2 regions of the Eubacterium sp. Marseille-QA0814 genome follow, and region 2 is predicted to be linked to the other one. Evidence: a T-box and tRNA genes for the amino acid it is inferred to sense, from the RefSeq annotation. Region 2 holds a T-box; the other holds one or more tRNA genes.
The links. A T-box is a leader RNA that pairs with one kind of tRNA and senses whether it is charged. The one in region 2 lies ahead of ACQY63_RS04375 (valine--tRNA ligase), so its partner is inferred to be a tRNA-Val.
Positions count from the first base shown of each region.

Region 1: it has a tRNA-Val gene. The T-box ahead of ACQY63_RS04375 (valine--tRNA ligase) is inferred to sense a tRNA for this amino acid. The anticodon was not compared.

Region 1 is NZ_CBCPMG010000001.1:767,681-782,872, reverse strand. Features, by position in the region: gene ACQY63_RS03690 (hypothetical protein) at 1-270, shown strand, start outside; gene ACQY63_RS03685 (ParB/RepB/Spo0J family partition protein) at 340-1,338, shown strand; gene ACQY63_RS03680 (hypothetical protein) at 1,341-1,715, shown strand; gene ACQY63_RS03675 (IS30 family transposase) at 1,785-2,828, shown strand; tRNA gene ACQY63_RS03670 (tRNA-Val) at 3,100-3,172, shown strand; tRNA gene ACQY63_RS03665 (tRNA-Met) at 3,227-3,300, shown strand; gene ispF (2-C-methyl-D-erythritol 2,4-cyclodiphosphate synthase) at 3,465-3,950, shown strand; gene ACQY63_RS03655 (DUF2156 domain-containing protein) at 3,961-4,872, shown strand; gene ACQY63_RS03650 (GNAT family N-acetyltransferase) at 4,884-5,894, shown strand; gene cysE (serine O-acetyltransferase) at 6,034-6,657, shown strand; gene cysS (cysteine--tRNA ligase) at 6,677-8,089, shown strand; gene ACQY63_RS03635 (Mini-ribonuclease 3) at 8,119-8,562, shown strand; gene rlmB (23S rRNA (guanosine(2251)-2'-O)-methyltransferase RlmB) at 8,565-9,305, shown strand; tRNA gene ACQY63_RS03625 (tRNA-Thr) at 9,412-9,484, opposite strand; gene ilvN (acetolactate synthase small subunit) at 9,790-10,272, shown strand; gene ilvC (ketol-acid reductoisomerase) at 10,359-11,384, shown strand; gene ACQY63_RS03610 (transposase) at 11,575-11,790, opposite strand; gene ACQY63_RS03605 (transposase family protein) at 11,811-12,110, opposite strand; gene ACQY63_RS03600 (hypothetical protein) at 12,931-13,158, shown strand; gene ACQY63_RS03595 (hypothetical protein) at 13,155-13,343, shown strand; gene ACQY63_RS03590 (immunoglobulin-like domain-containing protein) at 13,307-13,837, shown strand; gene ACQY63_RS03585 (IS256 family transposase) at 14,000-15,192, opposite strand, start outside.
Region 2 is NZ_CBCPMG010000001.1:922,313-937,504, reverse strand. Features, by position in the region: gene ACQY63_RS04400 (citrate/2-methylcitrate synthase) at 1-947, opposite strand, end outside; gene ACQY63_RS04395 (replication-associated recombination protein A) at 1,301-2,617, shown strand; gene ACQY63_RS04390 (DUF5717 family protein) at 2,635-6,171, shown strand; gene ACQY63_RS04385 (DUF5716 family protein) at 6,230-7,462, shown strand; gene ACQY63_RS04380 (tetratricopeptide repeat protein) at 7,488-8,267, shown strand; T-box leader at 8,432-8,635, shown strand; gene ACQY63_RS04375 (valine--tRNA ligase) at 8,764-11,400, shown strand; gene ACQY63_RS04370 (hypothetical protein) at 11,425-11,568, shown strand; gene ACQY63_RS04365 (tetratricopeptide repeat protein) at 11,590-13,008, shown strand; gene ACQY63_RS04360 (STAS domain-containing protein) at 13,115-13,444, shown strand; gene spoIIAB (anti-sigma F factor) at 13,454-13,900, shown strand; gene ACQY63_RS04350 (SigB/SigF/SigG family RNA polymerase sigma factor) at 13,913-14,632, shown strand; gene ACQY63_RS04345 (stage V sporulation protein AA) at 14,880-15,192, shown strand, end outside.

The DNA of each region.
Region 1 (15,192 bases), 150 kb from region 2:
CTTGATAAAATGCCTTACTTTATGTTAGGACTAATGGAAGTAGCAAGTATTATAATTATGATATATGGAATATATCGGTATCGTAAGAAAAATGACAAAGAAGGATTACTCATGGCATTTAAAGCTTCATGGCAAACATTTTTTGTAGATTTAGGATTTCTCGCTATGGTAATTGGCAGTAATACAAATTTGGCGTTAATGGCTTTATATATGTTGTCAATGAATGTGATAATTATATTTACTGTGTTATTATTTATAATGACATTTTAATCGATGAGGATAGAAAAATAAGGGGGTCATTAATGACCGCTAAAGTTAAAAATATGAAGGAGAATAATTATGGGAAAGTTTAGTATAAATTCAATAAGCGGGTTTGGAGAAGAAAACAAAAAGGAAAATACAATTCCAGAAGAGAGATATATGCTTGGTGATGATTTATTGGATGACAAGAGCAGAGACATTGTTAAGCTGAAAATTTCGAATATTGAAAGAAAGAAAATTAAAAAGAATCCAAAAAATAATTACAGCATTGATAATATAGAAGAGTTAAAAGAGTCAATCAAAAACTATGGACTCGCCGAACCAATTAACGTAAGAAGACTTGAAGATGGAAATTATATGTTACTTGGGGGTGAAAGAAGAATCACAGCAATTGATATGTTAATCGCAGATGACACAGTAGAGGATTGGAATGAATATACATTGATTCCATGCGTTGTAAAAGATTTAGATAAAATTAAATTACCACTGTCAGATGAAAACAAGGAAAAATATGCAATCATAACTACAAACAAAGAGGCAAGAAAATATTCTGATGCTGATAAGTATAATGAATTGCAGGCGTGGAAAGAGATAATTGAAGAGTTAAGATTAAAAGGTGTTGAATCAATTACCGGAGAAGATGAAAATGGAGAAGAAAGCAAAGTTCAGATAAAAGGTAGATCAACCAGAGATATACTGACAGAAACAACCGGAATGTCCAGAGGACAAATAAACAAGTTCGAAAAGGTACAGAATAATGCAGATCCTGATTTGCTCAACGCAATGTTGGATGATAACATATCAGTTGGAGTTGCAGAAAAAGCATCGAGTATGTTAAAATCAAGTGAGCAGAAAAAGCTTGCGGAAGAATCAAAACATACAAAAATCAAACCGTCAGATGTTGAAAAGTTCAGGGACAAGGAAGAAACAAAAGAACTTACTTCGGAGCAGTTTGTAGATGATATTGCAAATATAGAAAATGCACTGGCTTCTGGAAAAGTTGTTTTAACGGAGAGAGAAGAAGCAGAGTATCATAAGATTATAAATAAGTTAGAAAAAATAATAGTGAAAGGATAGCCATGCAGAGAACGAGAAAAAATGCAGTTGCATTTTCAGCATACATTACTGAAGAATGCTTAAGGTTGGTAGAATACCTGACAGTCAGGGAAGAATTAACACAGGTTGTATTTATAAGAAAAGCTGTAAGAAATTTTATCAATGGAGATAATCACATAGATCCACGAATTTTAATAAAGGAAAGAACTAATCCAAAATACATAAGGCGTGATGCATTGCTTTGTGGATATATAGATAAAACACAGAAAAAAATACTTGAAGAGATTGCAGAAGAGCAGGGAGCTAATTTCTCACAAGCTTTTTTTCAGGCGTTAGTTAATTATTGTGCTTTACTTATTACGATGGATGACAGCAACATAGAAATAACAAGAAAATAAAATAAATGTTTTGGTTTAGGAAGCAGTTTTGCTTCCTAAATTTTTTAATGTACATAGGAGAATGAAGATATGGGGAAAAAGTATAATCAACTTAGGAGAGAAGACAGAATACAAATAGAAGCTTTGTATGAGTCAGGAATGAAGCCGGTTAAAATAGCTGAACAGTTAGGATATCATTATTCAACGATATATAGAGAAATTAAAAGAGGAAAGACAGTAAGAAGAAATCGTTCTGACTGGTCGGAAAAGAAAATTTACAGCTATGATAAAGGTCAGATTAAATACGAAGAAAATAAACGTAAATGCGGAAGAAAAAGAATAATGCATGAAAAAGATGAAGAATTTATCGAATATGTTGAAATGATGATATCAGATTACCATTATTCACCGGCAGCCATCATGGAAGAAATAAAAAGGGACGGAATGGAATATAAGACAAAGATATGCCTTACAACATTCTATAACTATATTAAAGCAGGTGTCTTTCCAAATGTTGTATTGGCGGATCTTCCATATAGAAGAAAGAAGAAAATCAAACGAAAACAAAAAGTACAGAAAAGATTTAGTAAAGGTACAAGCATCGATAAAAGACCTAAGGAGATAGAAACACGAGAAGAAGTAGGACATTGGGAAATGGATTCTGTTGTTGGAGCTCAGGGAGAAGTAGAGAAAACGCTGCTTGTTTTAACTGAAAGAAAAACAAGAAAGGAAATCATAAGACTTTTAAATAATCATACATCTGAAGAAGTGGTAAAGGCATTAAACAGAATTGAAAGAGATTTAGGCGAAAAGAGATTCAGGGAAACATTTAAAAGTATTACCGTTGATAACGGAACAGAGTTTTCTGACTGGGAAGGAATGGAAAGAAGCAGACGTAACAAAAAACGAAAACGTACTAAAATATATTACTGTCATGCGTACAGAAGCTGTGAAAGAGGTTCTAATGAAAATCTAAACAGAATGATACGAAGGTGGTTTCCAAAAGGAACTAATTTTGATGATGTTTCAAAATCAGAAGTACAAAAAGTTGAAAATTGGATTAATCAATATCCGAGAGAAATATTAGGATGGAAATCATCAGATGAAATGTATAAGTTAGAGCAGGCAATTTAACAATAATAATTAATGATTAATATGTAAAAACAAGAATATAATCCATATAGGGGATAGTTTGGTCTTTTATAATATATAATAAAAACAATATAAGGATTAGAGGGTAAAGATAACTGATTTTTAGATAAATTATTCTGAAAAAAGTTATTTTTTTATTTTGGAAAATTTATTTGCGTTTAAACTTGACATTTACAAAATATTAAAAAAATAAAAAAAGTGCTTGACAATTTTCGCTCAAAAGTATATATTAATAAAGCAGTTTGAAAGCAATGGGATCTTAGCTCAGCTGGGAGAGCATCTGCCTTACAAGCAGGGGGTCACAGGTTCGAGCCCTGTAGGTCCCATTTATAGTTTTCAAATGACAATTTAATAATTAACACTTATGTGTTATTCATTGTGGCGAGATAGCTCAGTTGGCTAGAGCACACGGTTCATACCCGTGGTGTCGAGGGTTCGAATCCCCCTCTCGCTACTTTTTTATTGCCCTAAAATTTTTTTTGTTTTAGGTTTTTTTTTACCAAAACTAAGGGCTTAGATAACTTTTTTCGTTTTTGTACATAATATAATGATTTTATTAAAAAGTGTGGTATAATAAAAGCATCTTTGCGGAAAAATATAATTTAATAGGAGAATACTATGAGAATAGGGATGGGATATGATGTCCATAAATTAGTAGAAAACAGAAAATTAATATTAGGCGGAGTGGAGATTCCATACGAGTACGGACTTCTTGGACATTCAGATGCAGATGTTGTTGTTCATGCAATTATGGACGCTTTACTTGGTGCAGCAGCATTAGGTGATATAGGAAAACATTTCCCTGATACTGATCCGCAGTATAAGGATATTTCAAGTATTAAATTATTGAAGCATGTAGGAAAATTATTAGAAGAAAATAATTATGTAATAGGAAATATTGATGCAACAATTATATGCCAGAAACCGAAACTTGCTCCCTACAGGGAACAGATGGTGAAAAATGTGGCAGATGTATTAAATATTAATGTGAATCAGGTGTGCATAAAAGCAACAACAGAAGAAGGGTTAGGTTTTACAGGGGAAGGACTTGGAATTTCATCACAGGCTATTGTATTGTTAGAGGAGAATATACATAACAGATAGAAGGCAAAATATGAAAGATTATCAATTACACGAAATAAAAATAGAGGACTACAACCAAATAAATGAATATTACAATTTAAGAAGACCGGAGACGGCAGACAGTAATATACTTGATTTGTTCCTTTGGGAGAATTGTTATCCAACATGGTATTTTACAAATGAACATGGATTAATGTGGGTGGCAAAGAGTGAAGATAATCAATACTATTCATCAGTGCCTTGTTGCAGGGAAGAAGACTTGAAAGAATGTTTCCTTGAAACACAGGACTATTTCAACAATGTATTAAAGAAGAAACTAACAATGTACCTTGTTGATAAGAAGGCTCTTGAAACTTTAGATTTGCCGGAAGATGAATATATAGTAATACCTGACAGAACATACTACGATTATGTATATGATGCTGAAAAACTAAGAACTTTCAGTGGCAAAAAATACCACAAGAAGAAAAATCATCTAAATGCCTTTAAGAAAGAATATGAAGGTCGATACTCATTTAAGATTCTAGGTAAAGAAAATGAAAAAGAAATTTTAGAATATTTGGAAAAATGGAAAGAAACAAAAAGTCATGCTGAAGAACATGAGTTTATAGACAGTGAAGCAAAAGGAATCAAATATATTTTGGATAATGAAGAAGTTTTTGATTACAAAATTGGCGGTGTGTATGTAGATGGCAAATTAGAGTCTTTCTGCATAGGAAATTATTATGAACAGGAAGATATGGTTTATCTGCCGGTAGAAAAGGCAAATCCGGAAATAAGAGGACTTTATCAGTATATTTGTAGCCAGTTTTTAATTGAAGCATTTCCACTGGCAGGAAAAGAAAACAGAGAAGACGACATGGGAATTGAGGGACTTAGAAAATCCAAATTATCATATAATCCTATTTATATGGTAGAGAAATACACAATAATTCAGAAGTAGAGAGAGTGGTTATGGTAAGATTACTTGAGAATAATGAAAAAACAAAAATAAGAGATTTGTATGAGCATTGTTTTGAAGAAGATACAAAAGAGTTTGTTGATTACTACTTTGACAAACGAATTCGTGAAAACGAGGTAGTGGTTAATGAAAAGGATGGTGAAATTGTATCTGCTATTCATTTGATTCCAAAAGATGCAGTTGTAGGAAACCTGAAAACAAATGTAACTTACATTTATGCAGTTGCTACATGGGAAAAATATAGAAAAAAAGGATATATAAAAGAAATATTTCAGGACGTTATTTCAAGTATGTTTTTAAATATGGATGTTTTTACATATTTAATTCCATCAAGTCCTGAAAATGCAGAAATATATAGAAAATTCGGTTTCGAATTTGTTATGGACAAGCGGGAAATGATGGAGAAAGAGCATAGAAGAAAGCCAAGCCATTCTGTTATTAGAAGAAAAGCCGAAAAGTCAGATTTAGTAAAGCTATCAATTTTTGCACAGCAGGCAATGGACAGTAACCATCGCATTGCTTTATCAAAAGATTTAGACTATTTTAAGCAAATGCTTGAGTTAGTTGAAGTTGAAAATGGCGAAATAGAGTTGTTTATCCAAAAGAAAGTAATTGTTGGGTACAGAATATTTATAGATGGTGAAATATTAGAAGAAGTGTTAGACAGCAGTTTGCAGACTCTTAGTTGGCAAAGTGATGTTAGAAAACCATACGCAATGGCAAGACTTATTAATATTAGAAAAACATTGAGGTTGTTATCTTTTAAGGATTTTAAAGAAAGAACAATAAGGATTACAGATCCGATTTTAAACGAAAATAATGGATGCTTTAAGATGAATTTCCATCATGGAAGTGTTAAGCTGGACAAAATCGAAAATCAGGAAGATGTAGATTTTGATGTTAGTATTGGAGAACTTACAGCACACATATTTGGCTATAAAAAAATACCAAATTTTCCAACGGTTTGTAAAAAAGACAGCTTTTTCATAAACGATTATGTTTAAGAAAAGTGGTATACTTTAGAAATTGTGGTATTATAAAGAATTGTAGTGTCATAATTAATTAAGTATTTGACTGATAAGATATTAAATTAAAAATATAATGCATATATAGTAATTAGACGAATTTAGTTTGGAGATTAAAATGGGATTTTTAAAATTTTACAAAGAAGAAGTAGAAGTAATAAAGGATAGAGATCCTGCAATAAAAAAAGATATTGAGGCAATATTATATCCAAGTTTTTGGGCAATTTATAATTATAGAAAAGCTCATAAGCTATATTTAAAAGGAAAAGTTTTTAGAGCAAGACGCATATCACAAAGAACAGCCAGAAAGACAGGTATAGAAATTCATCCGGCAGCCCAGATTGGTAAAGGTTTATTTATTGATCATGGTCATGGCGTGGTTATTGGTGAAACTGCAATAATTGGAGAAAATGTTACTTTATATCAGGGAGTTACCCTTGGAGGTACCGGCAAAGAAAAAGGAAAACGTCATCCCACTATAGGCAATAACGTTATGATTGGATCGGGAGCGAAAGTTCTTGGTTCGTTTACAATAGGTGACAACTCAAAAGTTGCAGCAGGCTCTGTTGTATTGGAGGAAGTACCACCAAACTGTACAGTTGTGGGGGTGCCGGGTATTGTGGTAAAACAGGATAATGTTCCGGTTCAGCACAATGATTTAGATCAGGTACACATTCCACATCCTGTACAAAATGAATTAAAGAGATTAAACGATGAAATAGAAAAGTTAAAAAACAAATAGTCTACATAAAGGAGATAATATGAAAATTTACAATACTTTAACAAAGAAAAAAGAAGTTTTTAAACCTATATCAGAAGAACAGGTTGGCATGTATACATGTGGACCTACAGTTTATCATTATGCGCATATTGGAAATCTTCGTAGCTATATTATGGAAGATGTACTTGAAAAAGAGTTGCGTTATGAAGGTTACAACGTAAAGAGAGTTATGAATATTACTGACGTTGGCCATTTATCAAGTGATGCTGATACTGGCGAAGATAAAATGTTAAAGGGTGCAAAAAGAGAACATAAGACAGTTATGGAAATTGCCAAATTCTATACAGATGCATTTTTCTCAGATTGCAAAAAATTAAATATTAAAACTCCTGACGTAGTTGAACCTGCAACAAATTGTATTGATGAATTTATTAATATGATTAAGGTTCTTCTTGAAAAAGATTATGCGTATGTAGCAGGTGGTAATGTATATTTTGATACATCAAAGCTTAAAGAATACTACACATTAACAAGTCATGATGAAGATGAACTTATGGTTGGTGTAAGAGATGATGTAGATGAAGACGAAAACAAGAAAAATAAAACAGACTTTGTATTATGGTTTACAAAATCAAAGTTTGATAATCAAGAGTTAAAATGGGATAGTCCTTGGGGTGTTGGTTACCCTGGATGGCATATTGAATGTTCTTGCATTAGTATTAAACATTTAGGAGAACATTTAGATTTACATTGTGGTGGAATTGATAATATTTTCCCACATCATACAAACGAAATTGCACAGAGTGAGTCATTTTTAGGTCATAAATGGTGCAATTACTGGTTCCATGTACATCATTTAAATGATAAGAGTGGTAAGATGAGTAAGTCAAAGGGAGATTTCCTTACAGTTTCATTATTAGAAAGTAAAGGTTATGATCCTGTTGTGTACAGAATGTTCTGTTTACAGTCTCATTATAGAAAACCACTTCAGTTTAGTTACCAGGTACTTGATTCTGTAGCTGCCGGCTATAAGAAGTTAAGAAACCGTATTGGCAAGCTTACAAATGATGGCGAAATAAATCAGGAATTAGTAAAGGAATACAAAGAAAAGTTCATTGATGTTGTTGGAAATGATTTAAATACAGCTTCAGGTATTACATTAGTATATGATGTATTAAAAGAAGATACTAATGAGGCAACAAAATTAGCTATTATAAATGATTTTGACAAAGTTCTTTCATTAGACCTTACAAAGGGTGCTATTGAAGAAAAGAAAGAAGAAAATATTGACAGCGAATTAGAAACATACATTAATGAAATGATTGCTAAGCGTGCAGAAGCAAAGAAAAACAAAGATTTTGCTACAGCAGACTCAATTAGAGATGAGTTAGCTTCTAAGGGAATTATTTTAAAGGATACACGTGAAGGAACAACTTACCATATTGAAAAGTAAGTTTAGCGAAAATGGAGATAATTCAAAACATGGATTTATTTGAGATAATAAAAAACAAAATGGAGTTAGAGGAGATAACAATTACTGATTATTCTCCTTTGACTTTGGCTTATATAGGTGATGGAATATATGAAATCATCATTAGAACAGTAATTGTTGACGAGGCAAACCGTCAGGTAAACAAAATACATAAGGCAGCTTCTAATCTAGTCAAAGCCCAAACACAGGCAGAAATGATTCATTTAATTATGGATGATTTAACAGAAGAAGAAGTGAAAATCTACAAACGTGGAAGAAATGCCAAGGCAATTACAAGAGCCAAGAATGCATCAATGTCTGATTACAGAGTTGCAACAGGTTTTGAGGCACTAATGGGATGGTTATATTTAACAAAGCAGTCAGACAGAATGATGGAACTTATAAAAATGGCTGTTAGCAGATTTAAGAATAACGAAGAAAATAAGAGAGGTTAATTTTGAGATACGAGGAATTTGTAATAGAGGGACGAAATGCCGTAATTGAAGCTTTCAGAGCCGGGAAAACAGTAGATAAGTTGTTTGTGTTGGAACATTGCAAAGAAGGTTCAATGAACACTGTTTTACGTGAAGCAAAAAAACACGATACGATAATTAATTATGTAAAAAAAGAAAGACTTGATCAAATGTCAGAAACAGGAAAGCATCAGGGAGTTATTGCATATATTGCAGCTTTTGAATATGCAACAGTTGATGATATTTTGAAAAAGGCAGAAGATAAAGGGGAACCACCATTTGTTGTTATTTTAGATGATATTGAAGATCCACATAATTTAGGGGCAATTATCCGTACAGCAAATTTAGCAGGTGCCCATGGTGTAATTATTCCAAAACACAGAGCGGCAGGACTTACGGCAACTGCAGTTAAAGCATCAGCCGGAGCAGTTAGCTACACACCGGTTGCCAAGGTTACAAACATCTCAAAAACAATAGAAGAGTTAAAAGATAAAGGTTTATGGTTTGTGTGTGCAGATATGGGTGGCACAACAATGTACGATTTAGACCTTAAAGGACCTATAGGTTTGGTTGTTGGAAACGAAGGAAAAGGTGTTAGCAGACTTGTAAAAGAAAAATGCGACTTTATTGCATCAATTCCCATGTTCGGAGATATTGATTCATTAAATGCTTCTGTGGCAACAGGAGTTTTGGCGTATGAAATCGTAAGACAGAGAATGAAATAAAAATACAAGCTACTTTCAAATGATTATGAAAGTAGCTTGTATAAATAATAAATAACTGAAATCAAAAAGAGTGCATTAAGTTTTAATGCACTCTTTTTAGCTATAAAGCTGCCTAGGGGACTTGAACCCCCGACCTCCGCCTTACCAAGGCGACGCTCTACCGACTGAGCCAAGGCAGCTTGCCACAACAAATATTAGTATATAAAATTTATATTTTTTAGTCAACAGAATAATTTTCTTTTTGCACAAGTGTGCGTCCTTAATGGAGCACTTTGGGGGAATAAGAAAATGTGGATAAATTTCTTGCTGTATAAAACAGATATGAAATATATTAAAAAAGGTCAAGAAAAAATGTTATATTCATATATTGTAAATAGGATAAATTTTTGATAAAATTTACAAGGAATGATAAATACGTTTCATTGACAAAAATGTTATATGTGATAGTATTAATTGATAGAAACTGAGAAAAGGGGAATACATTATGAACAAGAAAGTTTTATCAGTATTAGTTGACAATACATCAGGTGTATTGAACAGAATAGCAGGCTTATTTAGCAGAAGAGGATACAACATTGACAGCTTAACTGTTGGTGAAACTGAGAATCCACTTTATTCAAGAATGACAATAGTTGTAACAGGTGATGATGACATTCTTGAACAGATTATAAAGCAGATTACTAAATTAGAAGATGTTAAAAGAGTTGATGTTTTAGAACCATCTAATTCAGTAACAAGAGAACTTATTTTAGTTAAGATTAAGACAACACCTGAACAGAGACAGCAGGTTATGGCTATGACTGAAATTTTCAGAGCTAACATCGTAGACGTAGCAAAAGAAAGTGTAATGATTGAAATTACAGGTAGTCAGTCAAAGTTATCAGCGTTTTTAAGCTTATTAGAAGATTACGAAATCTTAGAACTTGTAAGAACAGGTATTACAGGTTTAGCAAGAGGTGTTAAATAAAGTCGATTTAGGAATAGGCTAGGTAAAAAAGATTATTTTATAGTTTAACTATAATAAAATAAAAATATACATATGGAGGCAAAGAAATGTCAGAAGCAAGAATTTTTTATCAGGAAGATTGTAACTTATCATTATTAGATGGAAAGAAGATTGCAATCATCGGTTATGGTAGCCAGGGACATGCACATGCATTAAACTTAAAAGAATCAGGATGTGACGTAATCATCGGATTATATGAAGGAAGTAAGTCATGGGCAAAGGCAGAAAAGCAGGGATTTAAGGTATACACAGCTGCAGAAGCTGCAAAGCAGGCAGACATTATAATGATACTTATAAATGACGAACTACAGGCAGACATGTACAAGAAGGACATTGAACCAAACCTTGAAGCAGGAAACATGTTAATGTTCGCACATGGATTTAACATTCACTTTGGATGCATCAATCCACCAAAGGATGTAGACGTAACAATGGTAGCACCAAAGGCACCTGGTCATACAGTACGTTCAGAATATCAGGAAGGAAAAGGAACACCTTGTTTAGTAGCAGTAGAACAGGATGCAACAGGTAAAGCATTAGACATGGCATTAGCATACGCATTAGGAATTGGCGGAGCAAGAGCCGGAGTTCTTGAAACAACATTCAGAACAGAAACAGAAACAGACTTATTCGGAGAACAGGCTGTACTTTGTGGTGGTGTATGTGCATTAATGCAGGCAGGATTCGAAACATTATGTGAAGCAGGATATGATCCAAGAAACGCATACTTCGAATGTATCCACGAAATGAAATTAATCGTAGACTTAATTTACCAGTCAGGATTTGCAGGAATGAGATACTCAATCTCAAACACAGCAGAATACGGTGATTACATAACAGGACCAAAGATTGTAACAGAAGATACAAAGAAAGCAATGAAGAAAGTTCTTTCAGACATTCAGGACGGAACATTCGCAAAAGAATTCTTACTTGACATGTCACCAGCAGGCCGTCAGGTACACTTCAAGGCAATGAGAAAGTTAGCTTCAGAACATCCATCAGAAAAAGTTGGAGAAGAAATCAGAAAACTTTACAGTTGGAATGACGAAAGCGGCAAATTAATCAACAACTAAGCGAAGGCAATTATTTCAAGCGAACGCTTAAAATAAAACAGAAGCAATCCCAGAATGATGCTTGCATCAGGAAGAGGTTGCTTCTGTTTTATTTTGGCGACGTTCATTTGAAAAATGCGGCTCTTTGTCAAGCATGGGGGTAACCCAAGTTTATAACCAGGTTGTGAATAACATTCATAACCTGGTATTTTTAAATCGAAGTCATTAGAATCCTGTTTCTAAAATTCTCAAAATTTCTAAATCCATAAGCATTTCGCTTAATCACCTTAATCTTATTATTTGTACCTTCAGTAAATCCATTAGAATATGGACAATCAAATGCATTGAGTATGCGTCGGCTCCGCTTGAAATATTTTCTTTTAAATGAAAGCATTTCCTTTTGAATGCGTTTTCTGACATTTTCCAAAGCCCACGTAACGTATCTGACTACGTGAAATCAATCAATAACAATGGTGGCATTAGGAAAAAATGTTTTACACAACAATCACAATGACATCTGCGTTTGGAATAAAAAAGTAATACATTTTTTCCGAGTATTGGAGTATCTTTTATAATTGATTTACGATAGTCGTGAACCTTGTTTGTTATGGCACCACAATTTGGACAAACATGATCACGTCTTTCTAATTTGAAGGAAATACATATATTTTCAGGTGTAGATTCCACATTTGTTATAATTAAGTCTTTTATTTCTAAGATATTTGATATAAAATCATTGTTAGGCATAGGCGACCTCCTTTGTGTTATTTTGTGGTGATTTAATTATAATGGATTTGGGTGTCTATGCCTATTTTTTTATGTAAAAATATAAAGGCTCTAAACTTTCCCCCCAAGTAAAGTTTAGAACCTATATAGATATCAGTTTGCAGGGGATTAGTAAAATATTTTTAAATTGTTCATAGACATTGGTGTCTAGTGAAAGATATTTGGTATTTCTCGCTTTACATCGTGTTCTTACATTCCTAAATAGAGTAACCTGTAAGTGTGAGGGAGGAGTAAACTGGATTCGAAGAAAATAGGATTATTTTTAGAACAACTTCGGAAGGCAAAGGGAATGTGTACATAAGCAGTTTTTTGAATATTAATATTGACAGATGCCATGTGAAGTTGGACTTGACAATATAGGAAGGAAAGATTACTATGAAATTATAATCAGTAACAGAGAGCGGAAAAAAGATAATGGAGTATTAGTCAAAATACTATAAAATTTTATTGGTCAATTAAGCATACTAATACAATAAATATATGTATATTCACGGAATACAAAAAGCATAAATAATATGTACGAACATGTGCTATAATAATTATTCAAAAAGTATGCGAAATTTATTGATAAAAACAAAATATAAAATCAAATTATTTTTGTTGAGATTCATATATGGAGAAATAAAAATGGCGGATTTGTAAATAGTTGGAGTTGTCAATTATAAATGACAAGATGACAGAACTAGGATGTCAAATATGAGAAAAAGGGGGTTTTTACCATAGAGAATTCACAAAAATATTATATATTACTATTAAATTTATGGTGTATAAGTAGGTAAATATGAGTAAATTTGCAAAGCATTTAATAGTTGGTATGTTAACGATGCTGTTTCTTAGTTTTACGGTCACGATTTATGCAGAAGAGCACGATTTGGTAATGTATGATTATGTTAATAAGACAGAATATCAATATTCTTCGCAAATAGATTTCGACGTAACAGAGAAAACAAAAGTGGCAGAAAAAAATAGTGAAAAAGTTGCATTAGAATATAGGAGGAATGTTGAATGAATAAAAAAAGAATAGTATACTTACTGTTAATTGTAATGTTTTGTCAATTAGTTAGTATACAAGAAAGTAGTGCTGCAACAAAAGATAAAGAAATAGGATTTTCAACTAAAAAAATAACTGTTACAGAGGGAAAGAAAATCAATATAAGATTAAAAAAAACAACAAAAAAGTTAAATGGAAAGTAACAAATAAAAAAGTAGTTAAATTAATAAGAAAAAAAGGAAAAAGAAACAATATAATTACGATAAAAGGTAAAAAAAAGGGGACATGTAGGATAACGGCTAAGTGTGGGAAAAAGAAATATAGTATTAAAGTTATAGTAAAACCAAAGGAAGCAAACATTAGTAATAGCAACAAAAAGATTGAAGCAAAAGTGGTAAAAAATGTTATTTCGAAAACAGATGATTTAGAGATAATAGTTAAAAATATAGGAAAAGAAACATACTATATTAGTCACGAACCGGGCAGATTAGAAAGAAAGGAAGGTAGTAATTATGTTGAATTAAAATTGAAAAATAATGTAAATTGGATAGAAACTGCCTTGATTTTATGCAGTGGTCAGGAGAAGAAAATAAATATTCCGATTAATGCATATTACGAGAGTGTAACTTCAGGCAACTATAGATACACTAAAAAAATTGGTAAAGAAAATGTAAGTGTTGAATTCAAAATAGATTAATTGGTAACTGTGTGTGAAATATACGAGAAGAAGACTTGGCAGAATATTCAAATTTGTTCCCTAAATATTTATAGGAAACAGAGAGGCTCTTTGTCAAGCATGGGGGTAACCCAAGTTTATAACCAGGTTGTGAATAACATTCATAACCTGGTATTTTTTATGCTATTCAGGCAAACGGCCTTCGTACATAATGCTCAATTCTCCATACACCTGAGCCCAGTTTCTTAAGGTCGTTGTCCATTTTTTCGTTGCTTCAAAGGTTGAAAGGTACAGTGCTTTCAGCAATGCCTTATCACTTGGAAATACACTTCTCTGACGATTAAGTTTCCTGTATGTTGAATTTAAACTTTCAATGGCATTGGTTGTATATATTACTTTTCGTACAGTATCTGAAAATTTAAAAATAGGCGATATCACATCCCAGTTGTCCTTCCATCTTTTCATGGAGTTCGGATACTTCGGAGTCCATTTCTCAGTTACCCTGTCTAATGCTTCGAGAGCCTTTTCTTCATTAACTGCCTGATATATTGTCTTAAGGTCTTTCGCAAAGGCTTTTCTGTCTTTGTCGGGTACATATTTAAGAGTATTTCTCACCTGATGAACTATGCACCTTTGATATTCTGTGTTTGGGAAAGCTGCCGATATGGCTTCCTTTATGCCACTTAAACCATCGGCACATATAACAAGAATGTCTTTTACACCTCGGTTTTTTAATTCATTCAATACAGACAACCAGTATTTAGAGCTTTCATTATCTCCAACACTTATGCTTAATACATCCTTTTTTCCATCCACTGTAATTCCAAGAATTACATAAGCAGCAAGTTTTCTTATTATTCCCTCATCCCTTACAGAATAATGAATGGCATCAATGTAAACAACAGGATAAACGTCATCTAATGGTCGGTTTTGCCAGTCCTCGATTTGTGGCATTATTTTATCAGTCACATCAGAAATAAATCCTTCTGATGTTTCAAATCCATAAATATCCTCAATTGTGTCGGAAATCTGTCGTGTTGTCATTCCCTTTGCGTACATTGAGATTATTTTCTGGTCAATGTCTGAAATGTCTTTCTGACGTTTCTTTACAATCTGTGGTTCAAAAGTAGAACGACGGTCCTGTGGAACATCGATTTCCATGGAACCATAACTGCTGTTGACACGTTTTGACTTGTAACCGTTTCGATAATCATCGGATTCTGAACGTTGTGATTTTGAATAACCCAAATGGTCATCCATTTCAGCTTCCATCATTTCCTTGATTGTGCCTCCAAGAAGATCTTTTAATGCATCCTGGATGTCTTCAGCTGTCTGAATGTCATATTCATCCAATAGCTGGTGGATGATGGCACGTT
Region 2 (15,192 bases):
AGATATTTCTTGATTTCTTCATCGTCATTCCAATCATTAACAGCTTCCTTCATGTTGTCAAACATACGCTTAACCTTTACGTTAGCACCACCATGTCTAGGACCTTTTAAAGAACCAAGAGAAGCGGCAATGGCTGAGTATGTATCAGTACCTGATGAAGATACAACGTGAGTAGTGAAAGTAGAGTTGTTACCACCACCATGCTCAGCGTGTAATACTAAAGCTAAATCTAATATTTTGGCTTCCAGTTTTGTGTATGTACTGTTTGGTCTAAGCAGTCTTAAAATATTTTCAGCTGTCGAAAGATTTGGATCCGGATTAATAATATGTAAGTCATCACCATAATGATAATGTCTCATTGCGTGATAACTGTAAACAGATATTAATGGAACTCTTGAAATAAGACTGATACACTGTCTTACAACATTTGGTATGGATGTGTCATCGGGATTGTCATCCCATGAATAAAGAGATAAAACACATCTTGCCAATTGGTTCATCATATCTGAACTTGGTGCTTTCATTATAATATCTCTAACAAAAGTAGCAGGTAACGTTCTGTATTCTGCAATTACTTTATTAAAATTTTCTAATCTGCGGGCTGTTGGTAATTCGCCAAATAAAAGAAGATATGTAACTTCTTCAAATCCAAAACGGTTTTCTTTAATAAAACCATTAACAATATCATTTATATCAATTCCACGATAAAACAACCTGCCTTCACAAGGAACCGGTTTACCATCGACAATATTAAATGAGTGAACATCACCGATTTCTGTTAGCCCTGTAAGAACACCCTGACCACCTTTTTCACGAAGACCACTTTTTACGTTGTATTTGTCATATAAAGTAGGGTCAATACATGAATTAGTTATGCATCGGTCAGCATATTTGCTTATTTGTGGCATTAATTTTTCTTCGTCTACATGTTTACGAATATTTGGCATAAAATGTGCCTCCTCTCTGTAACAATAAAATATGTAATTATGTAAAAATTAATAAAAGTAATTAATCTGCTAAATAAAATTAAATGGCAGGTTAATTAAATAAATAAACTGTAATGAGATTTGTACTTTCACAGTTTAACACTTTAATTAAGTATTTTACCATAAAATAGCATTTTTCTCAATGAGTGTTAAAAATATAGATTATTTCTTCATATTCTTATTTTTATGTGGTAGAATATGTAGGAATATGGGGTTATATACCCTAATATAAATGATTATGCAGAAGCAAGAGACGAAATCTTTTGAGAATGTAATTATTTTAATTAAAAAAATTAGAACAAAAGAGGCAAAAAATGGATATTTTTGACTATGCAAGAAATATAAATAGTGAAAAGGAATCGCCTTTGGCAAGTAGACTTAGACCAACAACTTTAGAGGAAGTAGTTGGTCAGGAACATATAATAGGCAAAGGCAAATTATTATATAGAGCAATTAAAGCCGACAAAATAAGTTCGGTTATTTTTTATGGTCCTCCGGGAACGGGAAAAACTACATTGGCGAAAGTAATTGCCAATACTACAAGTGCAGAGTTTACGCAACTTAATGCAACAGTAGCAGGTAAAAAAGACATGGAAGAAGTTGTTGAAAAAGCCAAAAACAACATGGCTATGAGTGGTAAGAAAACAATTCTTTTTGTAGATGAGATTCACAGATTTAATAAGGGACAGCAGGATTATCTGTTACCTTTTGTAGAAGATGGAACGGTAATCTTAATAGGTGCAACAACTGAAAATCCATATTTTGAAGTAAACACAGCTTTAATATCAAGATCAATTATTTTTGAACTACAACCACTTACGGCAGAAAATATTAAAACCCTGATATACAGAGCTGTTAATGATGCAGAAAAAGGTATGGGTGTATATAATGCGGTTATTGATGAGGAGGCGGTAGACTTCTTAGCAGAACTTTCAAACGGTGATGCAAGAACTGCCCTTAATGCAGTGGAACTGGGAGTTTTAACAACTGATCCAGGTGAAGACGGAAAGATTCACATAACCCTACAGGTGGCAGAACAGTGTATTCAAAAAAGAGCCCTTAGATATGACAAAGGTGGAGATAATCATTACGATACTATTTCTGCATTTATAAAAAGTATGCGAGGTTCTGATCCTGACGCAGCAGTGTATTATCTGGCAAAAATGCTTTATGCAGGAGAAAGTGTTGATTTTATAGCAAGAAGAATTATGATTTGTGCTGCCGAAGATGTAGGACTTGCAAATCCACAGGCATTAGTTGTAGCAACATCTGCGGCTGATGCAGTTCACAGAGTGGGTATGCCTGAAGCGCAGATTATTTTATCAGAAGCTGTTATTTACGTGGCAACTTCTCCAAAAAGCAATGGGGCATGCAATGCAATTTTTAGTGCCATGTCTACTGTTAAGAATACAACAACAGAGAAGGTGCCAACTCATTTAATGGATGCTCATTACAAAGGGTCGGCTAAACTTGGACATGGAATAGGTTATAAATATGCTCACGATTATCCAAATCATTATGTGGACCAGCAGTATTTACCTGATGGTCTTGTAGGAACGAAGTTTTATGAGCCCGGTGATTTAGGATACGAGCAGGAAGTAAAAGAGTATTTTAAGTTAATAGGAAAATAATTTTTGAGGTAATTTAATTGAAAGTATTAATGGAAAGACTTGCATCAGGTAATGTTTCATACGAAATTGCTGATGCTTTAATATCTGAAAATAAAATAACTGTTGAACTGGATGCTGATGAAACTATTGAAGGTGACATTGCAATTGTTGGAAAAAACTCAATGGACATAAAAGGGATTGGGTATTCTTCAGACAGCCATTTTGTGTTTAGATACAATCAGTTTAACGGTATAAAAAATAGATTACATTATATTATAAATGGGAAAAATCTTGTACCAAACAAAGTGTGTATAGGAAAAATAAATATAATAACAACAGCAGGTGAATTTGAGATACCTTTTGAAATAAAAGTAAAAGAAAGGGAAATTGTTACAGAAATAGGAGTGCTAAAAACACTTGAGGACTTTGTGGAATACGTTAGAACTAATTATGACGAAGCCTTGATTTTGTTTATTTCAAAGGATTTTTCTGAATATTTCTTAAAGGGTGATAATCATGGTATAGCTCTCTATAAGCAGTTAATGAGAAACGCAAATAGAGATGTTGCCTTAGAAGAATTCATGGTTGCAATGGGCTTAAAAGAACCTGTAAAAATATCATTAAAAAGTGAAACAAAAGAATATGAGAATTTAACAGACAATTATGGTGACACATTAATTATTACAAGAAACACATGGGGCTATGCCGAAATTGATGTGGAATTAGAGGGAGAGTTTTTCTATAACTGTAAGGAAAGAATTACAAGTGAACAGTTTAACGGAAAGATAATGGAATATTCTTACTATTTAAACACTGCAAAGCTTCATTGTGGCATGAATGAAGGAAAGATTATTTTTAAAACAGCAGGTGGAAAAGAAGAATGCAAGGTTGTTGTAAAGAATCCAAAAAATGACAACAGTGATTATATAAAGCTAAGAACAACAGACGGTTTCTTAATAAAGAATTATTTGAAATTTAGAACAGGTAACATAACAGGCAGAAAGTGGATTGATGATGCGGCAGATATTGCTGAACAGAGATTAACTGTAGATAACAGTGATATTACAGGTAATCTGTTAAAGGCGCAGGTGGCTATTCTTAATAACAACAAAGAACTTGCCAAGTTAGCATTAGATGAGTTAGCTAAATATATTCAAGACAGCAATCCTAAAAATGTAATTGCCTACTGTTATTATTTATATCTGGCAGCTTTGTACAAGAACGAATATGACTTTACAAATGAAGCTAAGAAAAAAATAGAACAGTATTATGAGGGTGGTCACGATAACTGGCAGATACTTTGGATTTTATTTAATATGGACAGCAGATATGACGAAAATCCAAGTCTTAAATACACATTAATTAAAAGAATGTTTAATAAAGGCTGTACAAGTCCTGTTATGTATTATGAAGCTGCTAAAATCATTAATAAGCAGCCTGAACTTCTTCGTGTAATGAACAGATTTGAAATTCAGGTTTTAAACTTTGCAGGAAAATATTCAATGGTAAAAGTAGAGCTTGCAAAGCAGGCAGCTGACCTTATGAATAGCGAGAGAAGTTTTAAGCCGTTATATATTGATATTTTAAGCAGAATTTATAAAGAAACTAAGGACAATGAAGTTTTAACTTCAATATGCAGTGAAATAATTAACAGCGGAAAAATCAGTAATGAATATTTTAAGTGGTTAAGAGAAGGTGTAAGAAAAGAATTAAAAATTACTAACCTTTATGAATACTACATATATTCAATAGACACTAACAGTTATGAACCACTGGAGAAAACAGCCTACAAATATTTTTCTTATGGTACAGATACATTGGTTTATAACAAGGATTATTTTTATGCCAATATGCTTGAAAACTTAGGAAAAAATGATGAACTATATCCTAAGTACAAAGCCGGCTTGGAGAAATATGTAACAGAACAGTTGCTTAAAGGAAACAACAATATACATTTAAAGAAAATATATTCGTATATATTAGATGATGAATTTTTAGATGGTAACTTAGATGAATATATGCCTGGAATTATGAACACTTATAGAATGAAGGTTAATAATCAGGACATAACAAATGTTATTGTTTCCCACAAAGAAGTGGAAAGTATACAGAGCATGCCATTAACAGATGGTGAAGCGTATATTACATTGTATACAAAAGAGCCGGTAATTGTTTTCATTAATCATAGTGGAAAAGTATTAGCAGATGTAGATTATACCATGGAAAAAATGGAGGTTACGGCACCACTTACAAAGACAGGCAATAATCTAATGACAATGCTATGTCAGTTAGAAGATGTTATGGATTCTCCTGAAAAATATGTAGGGCAGGTTGTACAGCTTAAAGAAATAGAAGAATCTGACACATTAACAGTTGAGTTTAAAAATTACTTAAAAGAGTTTATTGTTGACTATTATTACAAGGAATTTGATAAGGGACAGTTTGATGACTATATACTTGAGTTTGACATGGAAGAATTGTCAATGGCATCAAGAAACAAGTTACTTGAAATTCTAATTAAAAAAGAACTTTGGGAAAAGGTTATGCCATATTTAGATAAGTATGGTTATTTGTCAATTAACGAAGGTCTTTTAGAAAAAGTCTGCAGGCATTATGTTGCAGAACAACACTACAGTGAAAATGAATTATTAACAGAAATCTGTGGTTATGTATTTGAGAAAGGCTGTACGGATGAGGCTGTTCTTAAATACATGGCTAAATACTATAATTCAGGAACAGAGAATTTGTACAAACTTTATACTCAAATGAAAGCAATGAATATAACAGACAATGAATTTGTAGAAAAATTACTTGTACATGTTATTTTTGAAGGACAGGTTAATGACAGATTATATGAATTGTATAAAGAGTATATAAAAGGCGTAACAAGAACAGTAATAAGAAAAGCATTTTATAGTTATGTAACATACAATTATTTTGTTAAAAAAATCCAATGTCCGGATAGTGTTTGGGAGATTTTGGAACAGGAATATTTTAACGGGTTGGCAACACCTGTTATTGTTAAAATAGCTTTTGTGGAAAAAATGTCCTCGAAAACTAATATTACTGAAAGACAAATTAAAATTTGTGAAGGATTAATAAAGAGTCTTGTTAAGGATAAGATTATTTTTCAGTTTTATAAAAAGTTTAACAGATGGTTTAAAATACCATTTGACTTAATAGACAAAACAATAATTGATTATAGAACTAATCCAAAACACAGAGTTAATATTGTTTATACAATTAACAAAAACGGTGGTGAACAGGTAGAAAATACTGAAGAAATGAATAGCATTTATCCGGGGATTTTTACAAAGAATATCATTATGTTCTATGGGGAAAAAATTACTTACAAGATTTTAGAATATTCTGATGAGTATCCTTATGGAAAAGAAGTTGCAACTGACTCAATATGTATTAGTGAGAAAAATACATACAATGATGAAAGTAGATTTGGAATGATTAACAGTATGATGATATGCCGAAAAATTGGAAGAGAAGACGCAGCAAGAGAAATGATGCAGTCTTATCAATTGTGTAAGGAAGCAGGTAGAGAAATCTTCAAATTACTATAAATTATTGTAGAAAACACAGAAATATATTTGAGACACAAAAACAAGGGAGGAATGAAAGTTGGCAAAAGAAATAATTTTAGGAATTGATTTTTCAAGAGATTATTCACAACTATCATATTTAGATGATACAGGAAAACCAAAGTCGGTTAGTATAGGAACAGAAAGTAACTATCTTATACCAACTGCGGTTTGCTTTAACAGTGAACTAAAAGAGTGGTCTGCAGGAGATGAGGCAATAAACAAAAGCCACAGTGAAAACAGCAGACTGATTAAGGAACTACCTTTATTATTTAATGAGGATACAGAAGAAGATGTAGGGAAAATAATGACGGTTTTCTTTGCATATTTATTGAAACTTGCAGTTAATCAATGTAATGGAAGACTTATAAAAAATATTTTAGTAACTGTTGAGGAAGTTAATCAAAATGTACTAAAAGGCATAAAAGAAGTTTTGACTGACCTAGGTTACCAGGAAGATGATATCAGAGTAATAAGTCATTCTGAAAGTTTTGTTTATTATACACTTAATCAGAATAAAGACATTTGGATTAACAAAGTTCTGTTTTTGGAGTTAAACGAATACGAATTTGCCTGCAGACGTTTAGAGGTTGTAAGAGGTCGTGAACCACATGTTGCCGATGTGAAAGTAGAAGATTTAAGCAATCTTTTTGACTTGGAAATGGCAAAAAAAGACATTCATTCATGTGATAGAATTTTGGCAGATTACATGGATGAGTTATTAAAGAAACATGTAGTTTCAGGAATTTATTTGTCAGGTGCTGGTTTTTATCTTGATGGCTGGCAGAAGACTCTTCAGACAATCTGCAGAAACAGAAGAGTATTCAAAGGTAATAATTTAATTGTAAAAGGTGCGGCATACGGAGCAAAAGAATGTTTCCTGCCACCTACTCTTGATAAATATCTTATTTCATGTAAAGGAAGAACAAGAGTAAAGATAACAATGGCTGTAGAATACAAAGGTAAGGACAGTAACATAACCTTATCAAACATTGGAGATTACTGGTATGATGCAACATCGAAAATGGAATGCATTATGGAAAAGCCAACAAAAGCAGTTTTTGAAATTCAGGATTTAATTAATCATTCTAACGATACATTCAAAATTGACTTAAGGGATTTTCCTGAAAGAGAGCCCAACACCACAAGAATAGAAGTTGATTTCAGATATGTGGAAGAAAACAAATTTGAAATAACAATAAAAGATTTAGGCTTCGGTGACTTTTTTGAAAGTTCAGGTATGACTGTCACAAGAGAAGTGACTTTACAGTAAATCATGGAAAGGCAAGGTACAAAACGTGAACTATATTAGATTATGTACAACTCATTGTGATAAACCTTTTTACATAAAAGAAGTAAATAAAAATATTTATTCAATTGAGGAATTAAGTTATTATCTGTACAATTATCTGTATTTAATTGATGACAAATTTTTCAGTGATGAGTTAATAGATTACATCGACAAGGATTTAAAGCAGCATAATATTGCAGCAGGCATCAAACAGATAATTGCTAATGAAGGTGAAATTGGTGAGAAGATTGCTTATGTTATAAAAAACTCAGAGTATTTTACAGATAAAATGGCTGAAAAGCTGGGTAATCATTTAGAGGCTCTTTGCTCAAAAACAGCAGCAGAAAGATGGAAGGCAAAAGCTGACATTCTAATGGATACTGAAAAATATAACATGGCAATAACTTATTATAACAACATATTAAGTAAGGCAATTAACAATGATTTGCCAGAGAGATTTTATGGTGATGTGTACAACAACTTAGGTGTTGCCTATGCAAGACTTTTTGAGTATGAACAGGCAGCAGCAGCTTTTAGAAGTGCTTACAGATTAAACAAAACCAACGAATCTTTAGAATCAATTATTATGTGTGATCTTATTACAGATAACGACAAAAGATTGAAAATAGACCAAAACAAATATTCAGTAACTGACACTGTTGTAAACAGACTTCGTTCCGAACTTATAAAAATGAAAGTAGAAATTCAGTCAGATTGGGATAAGGAAAAAGAAGAAGATTTTATAAGAAAATGTCAGAAAGAATATATTGTAGAAATTAATAGTTAAAATAAATATCCGGTAATTATAATTGCAGTATTGCTTGCAATAAGTCTTGCTTTATCAATAATTATCGAATTGATGAAAAAGTATTTGGGATATAATAAAATGACTGATAAAATCAGAGAAAAAGTTGACAAACATAAATAAAATTTATATTATATTTCTATATGTCAAATGCGATGATGAAAAGGAGTAGCAAATAACCTTTGACAGAGAGAAGGGAATGGTGGAAGCCCTTTAGAGAAGTGTTTGTGAAGGTAGTTTCTAAGCAGTTGTGGTGAGAAAGAGTTTATTAGCCACAATCGGTTCGTCTCCGTTATAGGATAAGAGAAGAGATAAATGAAGGTGGTACCGCGAATTTATTCGCCCTTTAGTGCTACCATTGGAATACAGAAGAAAAAGAGTAGCGTTGCTGCTCTTTTTTCTTATATGTGTACTAATTGACAAAAATAGACACACATTGCCACCAGCCGAAGGCAGGGCAAAGTTACAGGAGGAAAAAATGAAGGAAATTGAGAAGAATTACAATCCCGCAGAGATTGAAGACAGACTTTATGAGAAGTGGCAGGAGAAGAAATACTTCCATGCAGAAGTAGACAGAAGTAAGAAACCATTTACTATTGTTATGCCACCTCCAAATATTACAGGACAGCTCCACATGGGACATGCCCTTGATAATACAATGCAGGATATTTTAATTAGATTTAAAAGAATGCAGGGCTATGAAGCTTTATGGCTTCCTGGAACTGACCATGCATCAATTGCTACAGAAGCAAAGATTGTAGAAAAGATGCGTGAAGAAGGCGTAAAAAAAGAAGATATTGGAAGAGAAGCTTTTCTTGACAGAGCATGGGAATGGAAGAAACAGTATGGTGGACGTATTGTTTCACAGCTTAAGAAGATTGGTTCTTCATGTGACTGGGACAGAGAAAGATTCACAATGGATGAAGGCTGCTCAAAGGCCGTAAAAGAAGTATTTGTTAATTTATATAATAAGAAACAGATTTATCGTGGTGAAAGAATCATCAACTGGTGTCCACACTGCTTAACATCAATTTCTGATGCAGAAGTAGAATATGAAGATCAGGCTGGTAAGTTCTGGCATTTAAGATATCCTTTAACAGATGGTTCAGGCTATATTCAGCTTGCTACAACAAGACCTGAAACATTACTTGGTGATACAGCAGTAGCAGTAAACCCAAATGATGACAGATATAAAGATTTAGTAGGAAAGACTCTTACACTTCCTTTAGTTGGAAGAGAAATTCCTATTATTGCTGATGACTATGTAGGTATTGATTTTGGTACAGGTGTAGTTAAGATTACACCAGCCCATGACCCTAACGATTTTGAAGTTGGACTTCGTCATAACTTACCTGTCATTAATGTATTAACAGATGATGCTAAGATTGTTGATGATTATCCAAAGTACGCAGGTATGGACAGGTATGAAGCAAGAAAAGCAATTGTTGAAGACTTAGACAAAGAAGGCTTCCTTGTTAAGATTGAAGACCATGAACACAACGTTGGTACATGCTACAGATGTCATACAACTATTGAACCTAGAGTATCAAAACAGTGGTTTGTAAAAATGGACGAACTTGCAAAACCTGCAATTGACGCTGTTAAGAATGGCGATACAAAATTTGTACCACCACACTTTGACAAAACATATTTCCACTGGCTTGAAAATATTCGTGACTGGTGTATTTCGCGTCAGTTATGGTGGGGACACAGAATTCCTGCGTTCTACTGTGATGACTGTGGAGAAATGGTTGTAACAAAAGAAGACCATGCTACATGTCCATGCTGTGGTAAAGAAATGAGACAGGACCCTGATACACTTGATACATGGTTCTCATCAGCATTGTGGCCATTTAGTACACTTGGTTGGCCTGACAAGACAGAAGAGTTAGATTATTTCTATCCTACAAATGTTTTAGTAACAGGATATGATATTATTTTCTTCTGGGTAATCAGAATGATGTTCTCAGGACTTGAACATATGGGAGAAGTTCCTTTTAATACAGTATTAATACATGGTTTGGTTCGTGATTCTCAGGGACGTAAAATGAGTAAGTCTCTTGGAAACGGTATTGATCCACTTGAAGTAATTGATAAATACGGTGCAGATGCATTAAGATTTACACTTATTACAGGTAATGCACCAGGTAACGACATGAGATTCTACTGGGAAAGAGTAGAAGCATCAAGAAACTTTGCTAACAAAGTATGGAATGCTTCAAGATTTATTCAGATGAATCTTCCTGAAGAAAATATTGATTTAAGTAAGAAACCTGAAAATCTTACAGATGCAGATAAGTGGATTTTATCAAAAGTTAACACTTTAGCCAAAGATGTGACAGAAAATCTTGATAAATTTGAACTTGGTATAGCAGCCGACAAAATTTACAACTTTATTTGGGAAGAATTTTGTGACTGGTATATTGAAATGGTTAAGCCAAGATTGTACAATGATAGCGATGATACAAAACAGGCTGCATTATGGACACTTAAGAAAGTATTAATTGATTCATTAAAACTTTTACATCCATATATGCCATTTGTTACAGAAGAAATATTCTGTACAATTCAGGACGAAGAAGAATCAATCATGATTTCAGCATGGCCTGAATATACAGAAGAAAATACTTTTGCAAAAGAAGAAGCTGCAGTTGAAACAATCAAGGAAGCTGTACGTTCAATTAGAAATATCAGATCAGAAATGAATGTTGCACCTAGCAAGAAAGCAAAAGTATTTGTTGTATCAGATGATGCTAACATAAGAGAAATTTTTGAGAAGGGTAATGTTTTCTTTGCAACACTTGGATATGCAAGTCAGGTAATTATACAGGAAGACAAGACAGGTATTGAAGATGATGCAGTATCAGTTGTTATTCCTAAGGCAACAATTTACATGCCATTTGCTGAACTTGTAGATATTGAAAAAGAAAAGGAACGTCTTGAAAAAGAAGTAACAAGACTTGAAAAGGAACTAGCACGTGTTAATGGAATGCTTTCAAATCCTAACTTTGTAAGTAAGGCTCCTGAAAAGAAGATTAACGAAGAAAAGGAAAAGAAAGCTAAATACCAGCAGATGATGGAACAGGTTAAAGAGCAGTTATTAAGATTATCTTAATGACTATAACCTAAGGAGGTTATTATGATTAATTTTGATGAGGAAATAAAGAAATTTCATCCTAGTCTTGAAATAGAAGAGGCAGAAGATGCCATATATAACAATAATATTTCAGACATAACAGATGTTATGATACAGATGATTAACGAGTTAAAATCAGAAGAATAACAGTGAAGGATGGAAAAATAAATGATTTGCTACAATTGTGGAAATGTACTTACCAACAGTGACTACTGTAGTCATTGTGGTATGGATGTTAGTGTATACAAAAGAATAGTAAGATTGTCTAACACATATTACAATGCCGGTCTGACAAAAGCAAGAAACAGAGACTTATCCGGTGCTGCTGATACACTTAGACGATGTGTAAAATTAAATAAGCGAAACATTGATGCCAGAAACCTGCTTGGGCTTGTTTATTTTGAAATGGGTGAAACTGTACAGGCATTCTCAGAATGGGTTATGAGTACAAATATACAGCCAAATAACAATCCGGCAGATAAATATCTTCTTGCAATCCAGCAGGAAAAAGGCAAGGTAGATGAGTTAAACCATACAATTAAGAAGTTTAACGTGGCTTTAGACTATGCCAGAAACGGCACAGATGATATGGCTATAATACAGCTTAAAAAGGTTCTTAATCAGAATCCTAACTTTATTAAGGCATATCAGTTACTGACTCTTTTATATACAAAGAATGGTCAATATGAAAGAGCCAAAAGAACAATAAAGAAATCTATGAAAATAGATAAATGTAATCCCTTAAGTATCAGATATTTACGTGAAATAAATGAATACATTGAGGATGAAAAGAAAAATGATCCTGATAAGAGAATGGAGAGAAGAAGAAGTTTAAGAGGTGTTATGGTGGACAGACCATATTTAAGTGGTAATGACACAATAATGCCAAAGGAAAACTTCAAGGATGCATTAACAGGTGCCCAGAGCATTATGTATGTAATCGTTGGTATCTTATTAGGAGCAGCCCTAGTTTACTTTATAGTTACACCTGCAAGAATATCCAGTGTAACAAGTAAGGTAAATGACACAAAGGTTGAATATAATCAGAAGATTGCAATAAAGAATTCAACAATATCTGAGTTACAGAATCAGGTTGAAACTCTTAAGTCAGACAAGAAGAAGTTGAAAACAAGTCTTGCACAGTATACAGGCACAGGAAATACAATTAGTTCAAACTATAGTAACCTGTTAGAAGCTGTTCAGTATTTTATTGCAAAAGATTATACAAAGAGTGCCACAGCTTTAGAAAATGTAGACAGCAAGATGAAGATGGATTCAGAATCATTTACATCTGTTTATAATACTTTAAACAGCAATTTGTCATCTAAAGTGGAACAGTTAGCATTCAATGCAGGTATGGATGCCTATGAAAGTGCTAACTATAATGAGGCAATAAAACAGTTTACAAAAGCTCTTGACGCCAACTCTGAAAATGATGAGGCTATGTACTACTTAGGATATTCTTATAGAAGAAAAGGTGATTCTAAAAATGCTAAAAAGTGGTTCAAGGAAATTGTTGATAAGCATCAGGATTCAGATTTTTATTCAAGAGCACAGAATCTGTTAAATGACAGTGGAACAGAATAAATTAATATTAATTTACTAAAGAGAAGAACAAAAAAGTTCTTCTCTTTTTCTTTTGCAAAACAGTATTCTAAAGAATACTTTATTAATAAAAAATAAGGAGGACAGTATGGAAGTTTTATATGAAGTGAGAGGAGACAATTTGTTTATTTATTTACCGGAGGAGTTGGATCATCATAATGCCAAAATAATAACAGAACAGTCAGACTGGTACATAATATCAAACCAGATAAAAAATATTGTATTTAATTTTTCTAATACGAATTTTATGGACAGTTCAGGTGTTGGCGTAATTATGGGCAGATACAAGCTTATAAAGCCAAGAGGGGGCAATGTTACGGTAACTAACATAAACAAGGCAATTGACAGAATTTTAACGATTTCAGGGCTATATAAAATCGTAAGTAAGACTGAGACATCAAGTTTAGCACAATTATAGGAGGTTAAGATGGAAAATAATATGAGTATGGTGTTTGATGCAAAATCAGAAAATGAAGGATTGGCAAGAATGGTAATAGCAGCTTTTATTACGGAACTTGATCCTACAATTGAAGAGTTAAATGACGTCAAAACAGCAGTTTCCGAAGCTGTGACAAACTCAATAATTCATGGTTATAACGGCACAGAGGGAAAAGTGTACATGGATTGCAGTTTGGATATGGAAGAAAATGAAAATCATGGCACATTAAAAATAACTGTAAAAGATAAGGGCGTTGGCATCGAAAATGTAGAGAAGGCTAAAGAACCGCTTTTTACAACTAAACCGGAACTTGAGCGTTCCGGTATGGGATTTATGTTTATGGAAATGTTTATGGATGATTTATATGTGGAATCAAAATTACATAATGGAACAACTGTGTGCATGACTAAGAAAATAAAAAATAATAGAAAATAAGATAGAGGGAGTATGGATACAATAAATCTAATAAAACAAGCTCACATGGGAGACAAAAATTCCAGAGATCAGATTCTCATTGAAAATACTCCGCTAATATGGAGTATTGTGAAAAGATTTCTTGGGAGAGGCTACGAAGGAGAGGATTTATTTCAGATAGGGTGTATTGGTATGTTAAAGGCAATTGACAGATTTGACTTAAGTCTTAATTTGTCTTTTTCAACTTATGCAGTACCTTTAATTACAGGAGAAATCAGAAGATTTTTAAGGGATGACGGAATTATAAAAATAAGTCGGACAATAAAAGAAAATCAAAACAAAATCCTGCTGGAAAAAGGACAAATTGAAGAAAAAGAAAACAGAGAGCCTACAATAGAGGAACTCTCTGTTAAATGCGATATATCAAAAGAAGACGTAGTTATTGCTTTAAATGCAATGGGCGCTGTTCAATCCATAGACAAAGAAATTGCTTATGGAAACAGTGAGAAAAAAATAACCTTAGGGGAAAAAATAGAAGATAAGACACAGAGTCAGGAAAAAGTAATTAATAAACTGTTTGTAAAACAAATATTAGAAACGTTAGAGGAAAAAGAGAAAACAATAATTGTTTTAAGATATTTTAAAAATAAAACACAGTCGGAAATTGCTAGTAAGCTGGGACTGACTCAGGTTCAGATTTCCAGATTAGAAAAGAAAATTCTAAAAAAATTAAGAGCACAAGTAAATTTTTAAAAAAATGGAATATTCCACAACTTACTGGAGATAATGTTATAAAACAATTAACTAACAATTTCTATAAGTTTTGGTTAATGAAAGAAATTGAGGAACATTGATTTATTTTTAGTAAGAGGTGGAATATGAAATTTGTAAAAATTATTTTAATAGTAGCAGTTGCTTTGACCATGGCATTGGGAGGCATTTATTTAATGTCGGAAAAAAAGGAAACAACAGAAATTAAGGCGGCAGTTTTAATTTAAAAATGAGTGATACATTATATATCAAAATGGATCAATGTGTGGAAGTAACTAAAAGTTACGTGACAATAGGTGACCTTGGAAAATTAGAGTGCAAAAATAAAACAGTTGTAAACAGACTAAAACCAATCAAACTTCTAAATGACAATTCTAATGGTAAAAAACGATATATTGTTTCGATTATGAAGATATTTGAAATAGTAGATAAAGAATTTGAAAATGTAGATGTACAAAGCATAGGAGAAACAGACTGTATAATTGAATTTAAAAAAGCAAACAGTGATAATAAAGCCTTTGAAATCTTAAAAGTCATAGGTA